Regions from separate parts of the Streptomyces sp. NPDC094448 genome, predicted to be linked through region 2. Evidence: predicted binding sites of a transcription regulator. Region 2 holds the regulator's gene; the other holds the start of a gene.
What was found. The regulator HspR, encoded in region 2, represses chaperone genes until heat shock. The targets are predictions, from matches to a motif close to TTGAGNNNNNNNNNCTCAA.
Positions count from the first base shown of each region.

Region 1 (7,211 bases), on a different contig from region 2:
CCCTCCGGGGCGGGCCCCGAGTACGGCCGACCGTCCCGGAGGGGTTACGCCGCGGCTGCCACCGGGACCGACGCCGGGGTCAGGGCCAGCGCCAGCACCTCGCGGACGTCCGTCACCGCGTGGACGTCCAGCGTGTCCAGGATCTCCGCGGGCACATCGTCCAGGTCCGGCTCGTTCCGCTTGGGGATGATCACCGTGGTGACCCCGGCCCGGTGCGCCGCCAGCAGCTTTTGCTTGACGCCGCCGATCGGCAGCACGCGTCCCGTCAGGGACACCTCGCCGGTCATCGCGACATCGGTCCGCACCAGCCGTCCCGACAGCAGCGACGCCAGCGCCGTGGTCATCGTGATACCGGCACTCGGCCCGTCCTTGGGCACCGCGCCCGCCGGGAAGTGGATATGGATCCCGCGATCCTTGAGGTCCGCGACCGGCAGCTCCGTCTCGGCGCCGTGCGACCGCAGGTAGGAGAGCGCGATCTGCGCGGACTCCTTCATCACGTCACCGAGCTGACCGGTGAGCGTCAGCCCCGCGGCACCGGTCTCCGGATCGGCGAGCGAAGCCTCCACATAGAGGACGTCGCCGCCGGCGCCGGTGACCGCGAGGCCCGTCGCGACCCCGGGTACGGCGGTCCGCCGCTCGGCCGGGTCCTGCGCGGACTCGGGCACATGGTGCGGCCGGCCGATCAGTCCGCGGAGCCCGTCGGGCCCGACGGTGTACGGCAGTTCGCGCTCGCCCAGCTCGTGCTGTGCGGCAACCTTCCGCAGCAGCCGGGCGACCGACCGCTCCAGATTCCGTACGCCCGCCTCCCGGGTGTACTCGCCCGCCAGCTTCCGCAGCGCCGCCTCCTCGACGACGACCTCGCCGGGCTCCAGACCAGCCCGCTCCAACTGGCGCGGCAGCAGATGGTCCCGGGCGATGACGATCTTCTCGTCCTCGGTGTACCCGTCGAGCCGGACCAGTTCCATCCGGTCGAGCAGCGCCTCCGGAATGGCCTCCAGCACATTCGCCGTGGCCAGGAAGACGACGTCGCTGAGGTCGAGTTCGACCTCCAGGTAGTGGTCGCGGAAGGTGTGGTTCTGCGCGGGGTCGAGGACTTCGAGGAGTGCCGCGGCCGGATCGCCGCGGAAGTCGGAGCCCACCTTGTCGATCTCGTCGAGGAGGACGACGGGGTTCATGGACCCGGCCTCCTTGACCGCCCGGACGATCCGGCCGGGCAGGGCGCCCACGTACGTCCGCCGGTGGCCCCGGATCTCGGCCTCGTCCCGGACACCGCCGAGGGCGACCCGGACGAACTTCCGGCCCATCGCGTGGGCGACGGATTCGGCGATGGACGTCTTGCCGACACCGGGCGGGCCGACCAGGGCGAGCACCGCGCCGCCGCGCCGCCCGCCGACGACCCCGAGGCCGCGGTCGGTGCGCCGCTTCCGTACCGCCAGGTACTCGGTGATCCGCTCCTTCACGTCCTCCAGGCCCGCGTGCTCGGCGTCCAGGACGGTCCTGGCGCCCCGGATGTCGTACGCGTCCTCGGTCCGCTCGTTCCACGGGAGTTCCAGGACGGTGTCGAGCCACGTCCGGATCCAGGAGCCCTCGGGGCTCTGGTCGCTGGCCCGCTCCAGCTTGTCGACCTCCTTGAGGGCGGCCTCGCGCACCTTCTCCGGCAGGTCGGCGGCCTCGACCCGGGCGCGGTAGTCGTCGGACTCCTCGACGGAGTCCTTGGCGTTCCCGCCGTTCAGCTCGCGCAGCTCCTTGCGGACGGCGTCGAGCTGGCGGCGGAGCAGGAACTCGCGCTGCTGCTTGTCCACGCCCTCCTGGACGTCCTTGGCGATGGACTCGGCCACGTCCTGTTCGGCGAGGTGTTCGCGGACCTGCTCGGTGGCGAGCCGCAGCCGGGCGACCGGATCGGCGGTGTCGAGCAGTTCGATCTTCTGGGCGGTGGAGAGGAACGGCGAGTACCCGGCGTTGTCGGCGAGCTGCGCGATACCGTCGATCTGCTGGACCCGGTCGACGACCTGCCAGGCGCCGCGCTTCTTCAGCCAGTCGGTGACCAGGGCCTTGTACTCCTTGGCCAGCTCCAGCACCTGTCCCGGCAGCGGATCGGGCAGCGATTCGTCGACCGAGGTGCCCTCGACCCAGAGCGCGGCCCCCGGCCCGGTCGTCCCGGCGCCGATCCGCACCCGGCGCTGCCCCTTGATCAGCGCGCCGGGATCGCCGTCCGAGAGCCGTCCGACCTGCTCGACGGTCCCGAGCACACCGGTCGCCGCGTACTGCCCGTCGACCCGGGGAACAAGCAGCACTTCGGGCTTGCTGCCCCCTGATGAGCGGGCGGCGGCCTGTGCCGCCTCCACCGCGGCCCGTACCTCGGCGTCGGTGAGGTCGAGCGGCACCACCATCCCGGGCAGCACGACCTCGTCGTCGAGCGGCAGCACGGGCAGGGTGAACGGTGTGAACGTGCCGGACTCAGCAGCCATGATCTCCCCTTTGGCAGTGAACTTGAGCTGTATCGACTCAATGCGCTGGAGCCCGCGCTTGTTCCCCGGACTGTGTTCACTGTGAGCGAACGGGTCGGTACGCGTCGGTCCGCCGCGCCTCCCGGCGGGCCTCCCGGCGGGCCGGAGAGTCCGCGGCCCCGGCGGCCCCCGAGGTCTCCGGGGCCGTCCGGGGCGGTGCGGGGCCGCGGAGCATCAGCGCCGCAGAGCCTCCACCGGCTCGACCCCGGCGGCGCGGCGGGCCGGGTAGAGACCGGCCGCGACACCGGTGAGCAGGCCGATCAGGGGCGCCGATGCGACGACCGCGGGGTGGACGACCGGGGACCACTCCTTGGCGATCGAGACGATCACGACCACCAGCACCCCGACGCTCGTCCCGACCAGCCCGCCGAGGATGCCGAGAGCGCCGGATTCGGTGAGGAACTGGAAGGTCACATGGTGTTTCCGGGCGCCCAGTGCCCGCCGCAGCCCGATCTCGCCCGTGCGCTCCAGCACGGCGACCAGGGTGGTGTTCGCGATGCCGACGGCACCGATCACCAGACAGATCCCCGCCAGGGCGAGAAAGAGCTGCGAGAGGTCGTCGCCGACCGACGAGCGGAGGGTCCGGGGGTCCGGGGGCGCCTGGGCGCGTACGTACTCGGGATGGTCCGCCCGCACGGCGACCGGGGCCTCGCGTGCGACCTGGGGTGCGGCGCCCAGTTCGGTGGCGACGAGCATGCCGGCGGCGCCCGCGGCGGGCGGCCCCCAGAGGGCCTCGGCCGTGGTGCGCGGCACCATCACGGCGAGCAGGAGTTCCGGCCGGCGCTCGGCGTCGGAGACGATGCCCATGACGGTGAACGACTGGTCGCCGATGAAGACGGCCGGGTCGGTGTCGAGGCTGCTGATGCCGAGGCGCTGGGCGACCGTCCTGCCGATGACCACGACGGGTTCGCGCCGCTCACTGAGCCGGCGGTCGTAGAGGCGGCCTTGGGCGAGGGTGAGCTGCGCGGCGTCGAGCGCCTCGGGGGATGCCGCGTAGACAGCGGTGTCGGAGTGGACCCCGTCGACCAGCGGGGAGCTGGTGACCTGCTGCCCCTTGGGGAGCTTGACCTGCCAGAGGACGCCTCCCGCACGGACGCCGTTGACCCGTTTGATCAGTTGTTCGGCGTCCGGCCCGAACGCCGGAGGGGCGGCCGGGTCGTGCTCCGCGGCGGCGTCCTCCAGTGTCACCTCGGTGGCGGTCAGGGCGTTGAAGCGGTCGTCGATCTGTGCGGACGTGGTGGCGGTCAGCCCGAGGACCGCCACGAAGGCTCCCACGCCGAGGACCGTGCCGAGGGATGTCAGTACGGATCGGGCGGGGCGTTGCAGGACCCCGGAGAGTGCCTCGGAGAACAGATCGCGCCAGGACAGCCGGGAGACCGGCACCCCGGCGCGGGCCGCCGGCCGGGTGCGGGCGTTCGCGCGGAGCCTCACCCGGCCCTCCCGCCCGGCAGATCGCGGGCGGTGGGCCCGGCGCCGTCGCGGAGCGTCTCCGCCGCGGCGGGAACGGCCGGGGCGGGGACAGCCGACGCGGAAACGGCCGACGCGGGGACGACCGGGACGAGAACGCCGTCCTGCACCGCGACCGTCCGGGTGCCCCGGGCGGCGACCTCCTGGTCGTGTGTGATCACCAGAACCGTCATGCCGTCCTCGTGGAGCGCTTCGAGCAGGTCGAGTACCCGCCCCGAGTTCACCGAGTCGAGGTTGCCGGTCGGTTCGTCGCACAGCAGCAGCGACGGGGCGTGCACCAGGGCCCGGGCGATGGCCACGCGCTGCCGCTCGCCGCCGGACATCCGGGTGGGCAGGGCGTCCAGCCGGTGCCCGAGCCCGACTCTGAGCAGGGCCTGCCGGGCTCTTTCCCTTCGGTCCCCCCGGGGGACCGTGCTGTTGTAGACCATGCCCAGCATCACGTTCTCCAGGGCGGTGCGGTGGGACAGGAGGTGGAAGGCCTGGAAGACGAATCCGATGCGGTGTCCGCGCAGCGCCGTCCGTTCGGCGTCACCGAGGCCGCCGGTGTCGAGGCCGTCCAGGAAGTAGCCGCCGGTCGTCGGCCGGTCGAGCAGTCCGATCACGTTGAGGAGCGTCGACTTGCCGGATCCGGAGGGACCGACGACTGTGACGAACTCGCCGCGGCGCACCGTGAGATCGCCCGGGTGCAGACCGACGACCGGGGGCCGGCCGGGATAGACCAGTCCGACCTGCCGGAAGTCGATGACAGGTGGTGCGGGGCCGTCGGTCACGACGGGTTCACCTCCCCTTCCGGGGTTCCGGAACCGGCCGCGGGCTCCCGGGTGGTGACGCCCGTGACGACCTGGTCGCCGGGGTTCAGCGCGCCTGCTTCGAGCGGGGCGACGGCGACGTACCCGCCGCCGCCTGCCAGTTCGCGTACCCCGACCCGGCGCTGGCGGCCTTCCGGAGCCACCACGGTGACGTGCAGCGTGCCTTGGCGTCCGGCGGTCACCGCAGTGACGGGGACGACCAGTTCCGCGGCGCCGGTGGAGGCGGCCTGGACGGTGACGCGTACGTCCTGGCCCGACAGGTTCGCCGCGAGCGGGGTGCCGGGGTGCAGGACGACGAGATATCCCTCGCCGCCGGCCGGCTGCTGTTGCTGCTGCTCTTCGCCGCCCTCGTCGCGGCGGGCCGTGGTGGGGGTGGTGGCCACGGACACCAGCCGCGCGGCCGTCTTCTTCCGGTCGAGTTCGGCGTAGATCTCGGCGGGCCGGCCGTCCTTCAGCAGTTTCACCTGGAGGGCGTTGACGTACGCGTGGACGACGAGCGCCCCGGCGGACACGGTCATCACCGAATCGCCCACGGGGCTGCCGACGCGGGCCCCGACGGAGTCGACACGGGCCGGGAATCCGTTCAGGTAGACGACTTCGGACGCGGGCAGTTTCGGTCCGTCCGCGGCCCGTGCCTCGGCGAGTGCGGCCCGCGCGGTCCGCCGGTCGTCGATGGCCCGTTCCAGGGTCCGGCGTGCGGCTTTCACGGCGTTCGCCGCTTCGGTGCGGTCGGTGCCCTCCGGGATCTTGCCGAGGGCGTAGTAGGCGTCGCTGAGGGCGGTCTGGGCGTCCTCGACGGCGCGGGACGCGGTGAGGGCGGTGGCGGCCGCGGCCTCGGCGGCCGCCCCGTCGTCGTCGGTCGCCGGGGACGGTTCGTATCCGATGGAGGCGTAGAAGTCCCGCAGCGCCTTCTTCGTCCCGGCGCCGAACACGTCGCGTTCGTCCGATCCGGTGGCGAAGCCCAGTTTCCGCAGGGCTGTCTGGAGCTGGCGGACGTCCTGGCCCCGGGCTCCCGGTTTCAGATCGCGGTAGGCGGGCACCCGGCCTTCCAGCGCGAACACCGGCCGGCCGGATATCTCGACCAGTACCTCGCCGGGCCGGATCGCCTCCCCGGCCTTCTTGGGCAGTCTGCTGACCACCGGGGCACCGCCTTCGGCACCCGGGCCCGCCTGCGGGGCGATGGTGACCGTCTGCCCCGCCACGACTCTGCCGCGGGTGACCACATCGCTGGTGAGGACGCGTTTCTCCACGGGCCGGGTGAGCACCGACTCCTCGGGCGCCGCGGCGTCGGCGGCCCGCTGGGCGGGCGATTTGATCCACATGCCCGCGCCGACCCCGGCCGCCGAGAAGAGGGTCGCGGTGGCCACGACACCCATCAGGGCGCGGCGGCTGCGGCGCGGCGCGGTGCCGCTGTGCCGGCCCTTGCGGGGCAGCCCGGCGGTGTCCACATCGCCGGGAGGGCCGGCCCCGGGCGGCCCGCCGCCCGGGGCGGAGTGCTCCGTGGTCACAGTCCGGCCTTCTGCTCCGCCGAGGTGAGACAGGCGATCTCGTCGGCCTTGTTGATCTCGGAGTCCTTCGGCGTGGTGTACTTCCCGGTCCGGGGGTCGGGATCGCCGTAGCCTTGGTGCCCCTTCTGCCTCAGACAGTTGACGAAGTCGGTGAGGAGGGCCGTCTCCCACTGCGTGACCGGGACGGATAAGCCGGCGGGCGCGGACGGGCGGCAGGCCCGGTAGGCCTTGGCCAGGGTCGTGGCGTCCACTCCCTCGGTACGCGTCCTGCCGTCGACGACCTTCACACCGCGCCCGTCCATGCAGTTCGTGTACGCGGCGATGCTGCGGCCCCCGGCATCGGCGGCGGTGCTCCCGTCACCGCCGCCCCCGTCGCCGTCCCCGTCGGAGCAGCCGGTCAGCGCCGTACCGGCGAGAAGAAGGGCCGCCACCAGGGCGCGGGTTCCTGTCACAGCCTTCATTACGCTCCCTGCATGATGCGTGCGGACTTCTCGACCAGCGCCTTCTTGTTGGCGATGATCTCGGAGAAGTGCTCGGCCTTCCGGTCGATGTAGGCCTTCTGGTGCGCCGTCATGGCGGCGGACCAGATGCCCACGGTGTTGTGCTGCTGCTTGCAGGCGACATCGGCGGTGGCGACGGCGATCGCAGCGCGGGTCGACGCTCCGGACTTCCATTCGGAGTCGTTCGCCGCGTCGATGGGGGTCCGGTAGGTGAAGCCCTTGCCCTTCATGCACCCGGACCACTTCGAGAAGGCTCCGCTCACCCGGCTGTCCCGCTGGACCGTGGCGTAGAGGCTGTAGAACTCGTTCCCGACGGTGAGGGGGTTGATGCCCTGGACCCCGCCCTTGTCCATCTCCGCCTTGACCTCCGCCGCGCAGCCGCCCTTCCGCAGCGGCTTGCCCGCGGTGTCGGTGACCCCC
Region 1 covers NZ_JBIWGU010000002.1:275,729-282,939, forward strand. Annotated here, with positions in the region: gene lon (endopeptidase La) at 45-2,468, opposite strand; gene ACIQ9E_RS04670 (ABC transporter permease) at 2,682-3,938, opposite strand; gene ACIQ9E_RS04675 (ABC transporter ATP-binding protein) at 3,935-4,744, opposite strand; gene ACIQ9E_RS04680 (peptidoglycan-binding protein) at 4,741-6,291, opposite strand; gene ACIQ9E_RS04685 (hypothetical protein) at 6,288-6,752, opposite strand; gene ACIQ9E_RS04690 (hypothetical protein) at 6,752-7,211, opposite strand, start outside.
Region 1: a site for HspR is predicted at 2,491-2,509, ahead of lon (endopeptidase La). Genes of this name have one in related genera too.

Region 2 (7,211 bases):
CGGCGCCGCACCGCCTCGGTGAGCTGGCCGCCCTCCTCGTAGCCGACGTAGCCGGGGGGCGCGCCGACCAGCCGGGCGACGCTGTGCTTCTCCCCGTACTCCGACATGTCGATCCGGACCATCGCCCGCTCGTCGTCGAAGAGGAAGTCCGCCAGCGCCTTCGCCAGCTCCGTCTTGCCGACGCCCGTCGGGCCCAGGAAGAGGAAGGAGCCGGTCGGCCGGTCGGGGTCGGCGATCCCGGCGCGGGTCCGCCGTACCGCGTCGGACACGGCCCGGACCGCCTCCGACTGGCCGATCAGCCGCCGCCCCAGCTCGTCCTCCATCCGCAGCAGCTTCTGCGTCTCGCCCTCCAGCAGCCGCCCGGCGGGGATCCCGGTCCAGGAGCCCACCACATCGGCGATATCGTCGGAGCCGACCCCCTCCTTGACCATGGTGTCCGTACGGGCTTCGGCCTCGGCCTCCGAGGCTTCCGCCAGCTCCCGCTCCAGCGCCGGGATCTCCCCGTACAGCAGCTTGGAAGCGGTGTCGAAATCCCCGTCGCGCTGGGCCCGCTCGGCCCGGCCGCGCACCTCGTCGAGCCGGGTCTTCAGCTCACCGACCCGGTTCAGGCCCTGCTTCTCCTTCTCCCAGCGGGCCGTCAGCCCGCGCAGCTCCTCCTGCCGGTCGGCCAGATCGCGGCGGAGCTTCTCCAGCCGCTGGCGCGACGCGGGGTCGGACTCGTTCTTCAGCGCCATCTCCTCCATCAGCAGCCGGTCGACGGAGCGCTGCAGCTCGTCGATCTCGACCGGAGAGGAGTCGATCTCCATCCGGAGCCGGGACGCGGCCTCGTCGACCAGGTCGATGGCCTTGTCGGGCAGGAAGCGGGAGGTGATGTACCGGTCGGAGAGGGTGGCGGCGGCCACCAGCGCGGAGTCCGCGATCTGCACCTTGTGATGGGCCTCGTAACGGCCCTTGAGACCGCGCAGGATGGCGATGGTGTCCTCGACCGTCGGCTCGGCCACCAGCACCTGCTGGAAGCGCCGCTCCAGCGCCGGGTCCTTCTCGATGCGCTCGCGGTACTCGTCGAGGGTGGTGGCACCCACCATCCGCAGTTCGCCACGGGCCAGCATCGGCTTGAGCATATTGCCCGCGTCCATGGCGGAATCGCCGCCCGCGCCCGCGCCGACGACGGTGTGCAGCTCGTCGATGAAGGTGATGATCTGCCCGTCGCTCTGTTTGATCTCGGAGAGGACGGTCTTCAGCCGCTCCTCGAACTCACCGCGGTACTTGGCACCGGCCACCATCGCGCCGAGGTCCAGGGAGACCAGCCGCTTGTTCTTCAGGGACTCGGGCACGTCCCCCTTCACGATCCGCTGCGCCAGCCCCTCGACGACCGCCGTCTTGCCGACGCCGGGCTCGCCGATCAGCACCGGGTTGTTCTTGGTACGCCGGGAGAGCACCTGCACCACCCGGCGGATCTCCTGGTCCCGGCCGATGACCGGGTCGAGCCGGCCCTCGCGGGCGGCCGCGGTGAAGTCCGTACCGAACTTCTCCAGCGCCTTGTACTGGCCTTCGGGGTCGGCGGTGGTGACCCGGCGGCCGCCGCGGGCCGCGGCGAACGCCGCCGTCAGCTTCTTCGCCGTGGCGCCCCGGCCGGACAGCACCTCGGCCGCCGCACCGCCCTTGGCGGCGGTGCCGATCAGCAGATGCTCGGTGGAGAGATAGTCGTCGCCCAGCTCCTTGGCGCGCTCCGCGGCGTCCGCGAGGACGGCGAGGAAGTCGCGGCTGGGCTGGGGCGGTGCGACGGTGGAACCGGTGACGCTGGGCAGCGATGCGAGCACCCGCTCCGCCCCCGCCCGGATCGCCGCCTGGTCGGCCTCCACCGCGGCCAGCAGATCGGTGAGGTTCTCGTTGTCGGAGCCGGAGAGCAGCGCCAGCAGCAGATGGGCGGGGGTCAGATCGGGATGGCCGCCCGACACCGCGCGACTGGTCGCGGCGTTGATGGCGTCCCGGCTCTTGTTGGTCAGCTCGGCGTCCACGTCCGGTAACTCCTCCTCGCAGGTCGCTCACGCAGGTCACACACATCGGATACGGGCCCCGGCCCGCATCCGGTCACTAAGTCTGACTCATTGAACCTGCACAAAGTTGAGTCTATTCCACTCAAGGCCCGGCCTCAACCGGTGGCGGGGTGCGCCATCGTTCGGCGTACGGGGGCTCCGGGGCTTCCGACCGGTACGGCCTACGCTGGATTCCATGGCGATCACCGATCTGCGCGAGCTGTCCCCCGGCTATCTGGAGTTCTGGCGCGAACACCATCTGTGCACTCTGACGACGCTCCGGGCGGACGGTTCCCCGCACGTGGTCCCGGTCGGGGTGACCTTCGAGCCGGAGGCCGGCCTGGCCCGGGTGATCACCAACAAGTCCAGCCGCAAGGTCGCCCATGTCCTCGCGGGCGCGGCGGACGGGCGGGGCGCGCGGGTCGCGGTCTGCCAGCTGGACCGGGGGCGCTGGGCCACGCTGGAGGGCCGGGCCCGGATCGTCACGGAGCCGGAGGCCGTCGCGGACGCGGTCCGGCGCTATGCCGAACGGTACGGACGCACCCCGAAGCCCAACCCGGACCGGGTCGTCGTCGAGATCACCGTGGAACGGGCCCTGGGCCGCACCTGAGACCCCCACCGGACCCGCCCGCGCCCGCCGGGGCGCCGGGGCCGGATCGCGGGCCCGGCGCCCGTACGCAGACGCACAGCGGCGCCATCGCGTTTCAGGTCCGCGATGGCGCCGCTGTGTGGGGGATGTGCCGGAGCGATCTAAAACGACGGGGGAATCGCTCAGGCACTTCGGGGGGTGGCTCGGGTGGTGTTGGTGTCCGGATCGGCCAGCCGGTGGTCGCGCTGGTCGAGGTTCACAAAAATCATTCCGTATCGGATGGCGCAGCGGACGGGCTGCGGCGCGCCCCTCGGACGGCGGAGGCACCGGTAGGCGCGGACGTCCTCGTCCTCTTCGCGGGCCACGACGATCGGCTCGCCGAACAGGGTGACCATCAACGAGTCGCCTCGGTGGGGAATGGCCGTGACGAGGTCGATGAAATGCCACCCGGAGCGGTAGGCCGTGGCCATCTCGCGTCGGAAGGAGCGGTCATCCGGTGGAACGGTCATGCGTCCGCACCTTCGGAAGCAGGTGCGGTGGTGAGTTCCCAGGAAGGCTCGCCGTCGTCGGCAGTGGCCGCCGCGAACGGTCCACCGACCTCCCACGAGGGCTCACCCTGGTCCGCCGCCGCGACGGCTGCGGGGACGCGCTCCCAAGAGGGCTCGCCGGTGAATCCGGCCGCGCCCAGCGCGGCGCCCGCCAAGGCAAGAGCACATAGCGCACGTAGCGTCCTAGACATGGGTGATCTCCACCTCATTTGATCATTCCTCCTCCCCCGCGCATAAGACGATGTCTCACTCCGAACGCTTGCACCAGCGACGGCAGGCATCATGTTCCTGTAATGCAGGAACATGAGGGGGTACATATGACGTCTCATGGGGGCGAACTCGGACACCCTCACTCAGACGGCAAGTTGTGCGAGGCGGGAAAGAGTCTTTACATCACCGCGCTGCGGAGCGGTCGGCTGTCCCGGCTGGAGGCGGAGACCGCGCCCTGCCTGTTCGACCTCGCACTGCTCGATCCGGACCCGTATGACGCCCAGTGGCTCCGACCGGTTGCTCCCACCACGGCACTGGCGCAACTGATTCACCCCATCGAGAGGGAGATCCAGGACCGCCGCCGGCGGGCCGTCGCCCTCACCGACGCTCTCGAACCGTTTATGTCCATCAGTGCCCAGGGCTCACCCGTGCCCGACGGCATCACCGTCCTCGAAGGCCTCAACCGGATCAACGCCAGTCTGGACCAGGTCACCGCCGACTGCACGGAGGAGCTTCTCACAGTCCAGCCGGGCAGCGGACGCCAGCCGCACTCCCTGGAGAAGGCGCTGCACCGGGTGCAGCCGCTGATCGAACGCGGGGTCCGGATGCGGACCCTCTACCAGCACACCGCCCGCCACCACCCCGCCACGCTCTCCTATATGGAGAAGGTCGGCCCGTCCGGAGTGGAGGTGCGCACCCTCGAAGAAATCATCGACCGGCTGATCATCGTGGACCGGAAGGTGGCCTTCATCCCCGCCAGCAGCGACCGGCTGTTCGCTCTGGAGCTGCGGCACAAGGGGATCGTGGACTATCTGGTCGGCGTCTTCGAGCAGTTCTGGCTGCACGGACTGCCGTGGGACGAGCCGATCTCGTACGGCCCCGATCTCAACGGAGTGACGGGCGTCCAGCGTTCCATCGCCAAACTGCTGGTGGAGGGGCATGTCGACGAGGCGATCGCCCGCCGGCTGGGGATGAACGTCCGGACCTGCCGGGCGCATATCGCCAAACTGGGCTCGTCGCTCGGCAGCGGCAGCCGTACCCAACTGGGGTATCTGATCGCCCAGTCGGGAATCCTGGAGCACGAAACGCCGACCACGGCGGGCTGACGGCCCCCCGCCCGCGCCGTTCACGAACGCAACGGAACGCGGGCGGGACGGGCTGTCGCACCGTACCGCGAAGCACTGCCGCCGGTGGGCCGCCGCCGACGGGCCGCTCACCGGTGGGTCATGCGCTCCGGCGGGCTATTCGCCGGTGCGCTTGGGCCGCCATACGACCAGCGCGCTCGCCTGCTGCACATCCTGGTACGGCACCAGATCGCGCCGGTACGAGGCGTGGACCTGCGATTCGCGCTGCCGCATCGCCGCCGCCGCACCCTCGACCGCGGCCGTCAGCTCGGCCACCCGGGACTGGAGCGCCGCGACCTGGTTCTCCAGCTCGATGATGCGCTTGATGCCCGCGAGGTTGATGCCCTCGTCCTGGGACAACTGCTGCACCGTACGGAGCAGTTCGATGTCCCGGGCGGAGTAGCGCCGTCCCCGGCCCGCCGTACGGTCGGGGGAGACCAGACCCAGCCGGTCGTACTGCCGCAGTGTCTGCGGGTGCAGCCCGGAGAGCTGGGCCGCCACCGAGATCACGTACACCGGTGACTCGTCGGTCAGTTCGTAGGGGTTGCGGCGCCTTCCGTCCATCGTCCTCATGCTCCCTTCGCGGCCTCGAAGAGCTGGGCCCTCGGGTCCTCGTCCGCGGTGGCCTCGCGATAGGCCTCCAGCGCTTCCTTCGCCTTGCCGCTCAGATCCCTCGGAACCGCCACCTCGACGGTGACCAGCAGATCGCCGCGGGTGCCGTCCTTGCGGACCGCTCCCTTGCCGCGGGCCCGCATGGTGCGCCCGTTGGGCGTGCCCGCGGGCAGCTTCAGGGTCACCGGCGGGCCGCCGAGCACGGGCACCTTGATTTCGCCGCCCAGGACGGCCTCCGGGTACGTCACGGGAACCGTGACGGTCAGATTGTCGCCACGGCGGCCGAATACGGGGTGCTCGCCGACATGGACGACGACATAGAGGTCACCGGCCGGGCCGCCGCGCTCGCCCGGGGCCCCCTTGCCGCGCAGCCGGATCCGCTGGCCGTCGGAGACGCCCGCCGGGATCCGCACCTGCATGGTGCGCGAGGAGCGGGCCCGCCCGCTGCCCTTGCAGACCTCGCAGGGGTCCTGGGCGATCAGCCCGCGGCCCTTGCAGTCCACACAGGGGTCGGTCAGCGAGAAGGAGCCGCTGCCGCCGCGGGAGACCTGGCCGGTGCCGACGCAGGTCGGGCAGACCCGGGGGTTGCCGTTCTTGTCGCCGGTACCCGAACAGGCCTTGCACGCCGCGGAGCTGGACATCCGCAGCGGGACCGTGGCCCCGTCGACGGCCTCGGTGAAGCTGAGCGTCACCTCGGACTCGATGTCCTGGCCGCGCCGCGGCTGGACCCGGGTCCCGGCGCCCGCACCACGGTTGAACAGCCCGCCGAACACATCGCCCAGACCGCCGCCGAAGCCACCGGCGCCGCCGGGCTGGGGGCCCCCGCCCTGGGCGCCTCCGAAGAGGTCGCCCAGGTCGAAGTTGAAGCTGCCGCCGCCCGGCCCGGCGCGGAAGCCGCCGTTGCCGAAGAGGGCGCGGGCCTCGTCGTACTCCTTGCGCCGCTTGGGGTCGCCGAGGATGTCATTGGCCTCGGAGATCTCCTTGAAGCGCTCCTCCGCCTTGTTGTCACCCTTGTTGGCGTCCGGATGGAACTCGCGGGCGAGCTTCCGGTACGCCTTCTTGATCTCGGCTTCGGTGGCGTCCTTGGGGACGCCGAGGACCTTGTAGTAGTCCTTCTCGACGAAGTCCTTCGTGTTCATCGACGTCCCTCCTCCCGGGCGGTGCCGCGCACGCTCCGTACGCGTACGCCTCTGCCTGCGTCAGCCCTTGTCCGGGCCACCGCTCTCCTCGCCGTCGGCCGCGCCGTCCTTGGCGTCCGCGCCGTCCGCGGCGGCCGTGGACTCCTTCGGATCCTTGGCCGCCGGTGCCGGACCGGCGCCGGGCTGCGGCTCGGCCACGGCCACCCGCGCGGGGCGGATGGTCCGCTCGCCGATCCGATACCCCGGCTGGAGCACCGCGACGCACGTCGTCTCCGTGACATCCGGCGCATAGCTGTGCATCAGCGCCTCGTGGATCGTCGGGTCGAAGGGCTCGCCCTCCTTGCCGAACTGCTGGAGGCCCATCTTCGCCACGCCCGTCTCCAGGGACTCGGCGACGGATTTGAATCCGCCGACCAGCTCCCCGTGGTCCCGGGCGCGGCCGATGTCGTCGAGCACGGGCAGCAGCTCGGCCAGGAGGGTCGCCGTGGCGATCTCCTTCACCGTGACGCGGTCGCGCTCCACCCGGCGGCGGTAGTTCTGGTATTCGGCCTGGAGCCGCTGGAGATCGGCGGTGCGCTCGGCGAGTGCCGACCGCGCCTGGTCCAGTTCGGCCGTCAGACCGGCGGTTTTGGCGGCGTCCCCTGCCGGGGCCGCCCCGCCCTCCTGCTCGGAGGGCGCGGCGGTCTCGGCGGCGTCGTCGGAGCCGGAGGGGACGTCGGGCTTCTCGTCGAAGCCCGGGGTCTCCTCGGTCACGCGGCACCGCCCTTGGGCTTCTCGTCGTCGACGATCTCGGCGTCGACGACGTCGTCGTCGGCCTTGGCCTGGCCGGCGTCGCCCTGCGGCGCGTCGCCACCCGCGGCGGCCTGCTGTGCCTGGGCATCCGCGTACATCGCCTGGCCGAGCTTCTGCGAGACGGCGCCGAGCTTCTCGGTGGCGGTACGGATCTCGGCCGT
Region 2 covers NZ_JBIWGU010000004.1:157,387-164,597, reverse strand. Annotated here, with positions in the region: gene clpB (ATP-dependent chaperone ClpB) at 1-2,018, opposite strand, end outside; gene ACIQ9E_RS09360 (pyridoxamine 5'-phosphate oxidase family protein) at 2,233-2,646, shown strand; gene ACIQ9E_RS09355 (hypothetical protein) at 2,808-3,134, opposite strand; gene ACIQ9E_RS09350 (hypothetical protein) at 3,131-3,364, opposite strand; gene ACIQ9E_RS09345 (helix-turn-helix transcriptional regulator) at 3,491-4,489, shown strand; gene ACIQ9E_RS09340 (heat shock protein transcriptional repressor HspR) at 4,625-5,071, opposite strand; gene dnaJ (molecular chaperone DnaJ) at 5,077-6,258, opposite strand; gene grpE (nucleotide exchange factor GrpE) at 6,319-7,011, opposite strand; gene dnaK (molecular chaperone DnaK) at 7,008-7,211, opposite strand, start outside.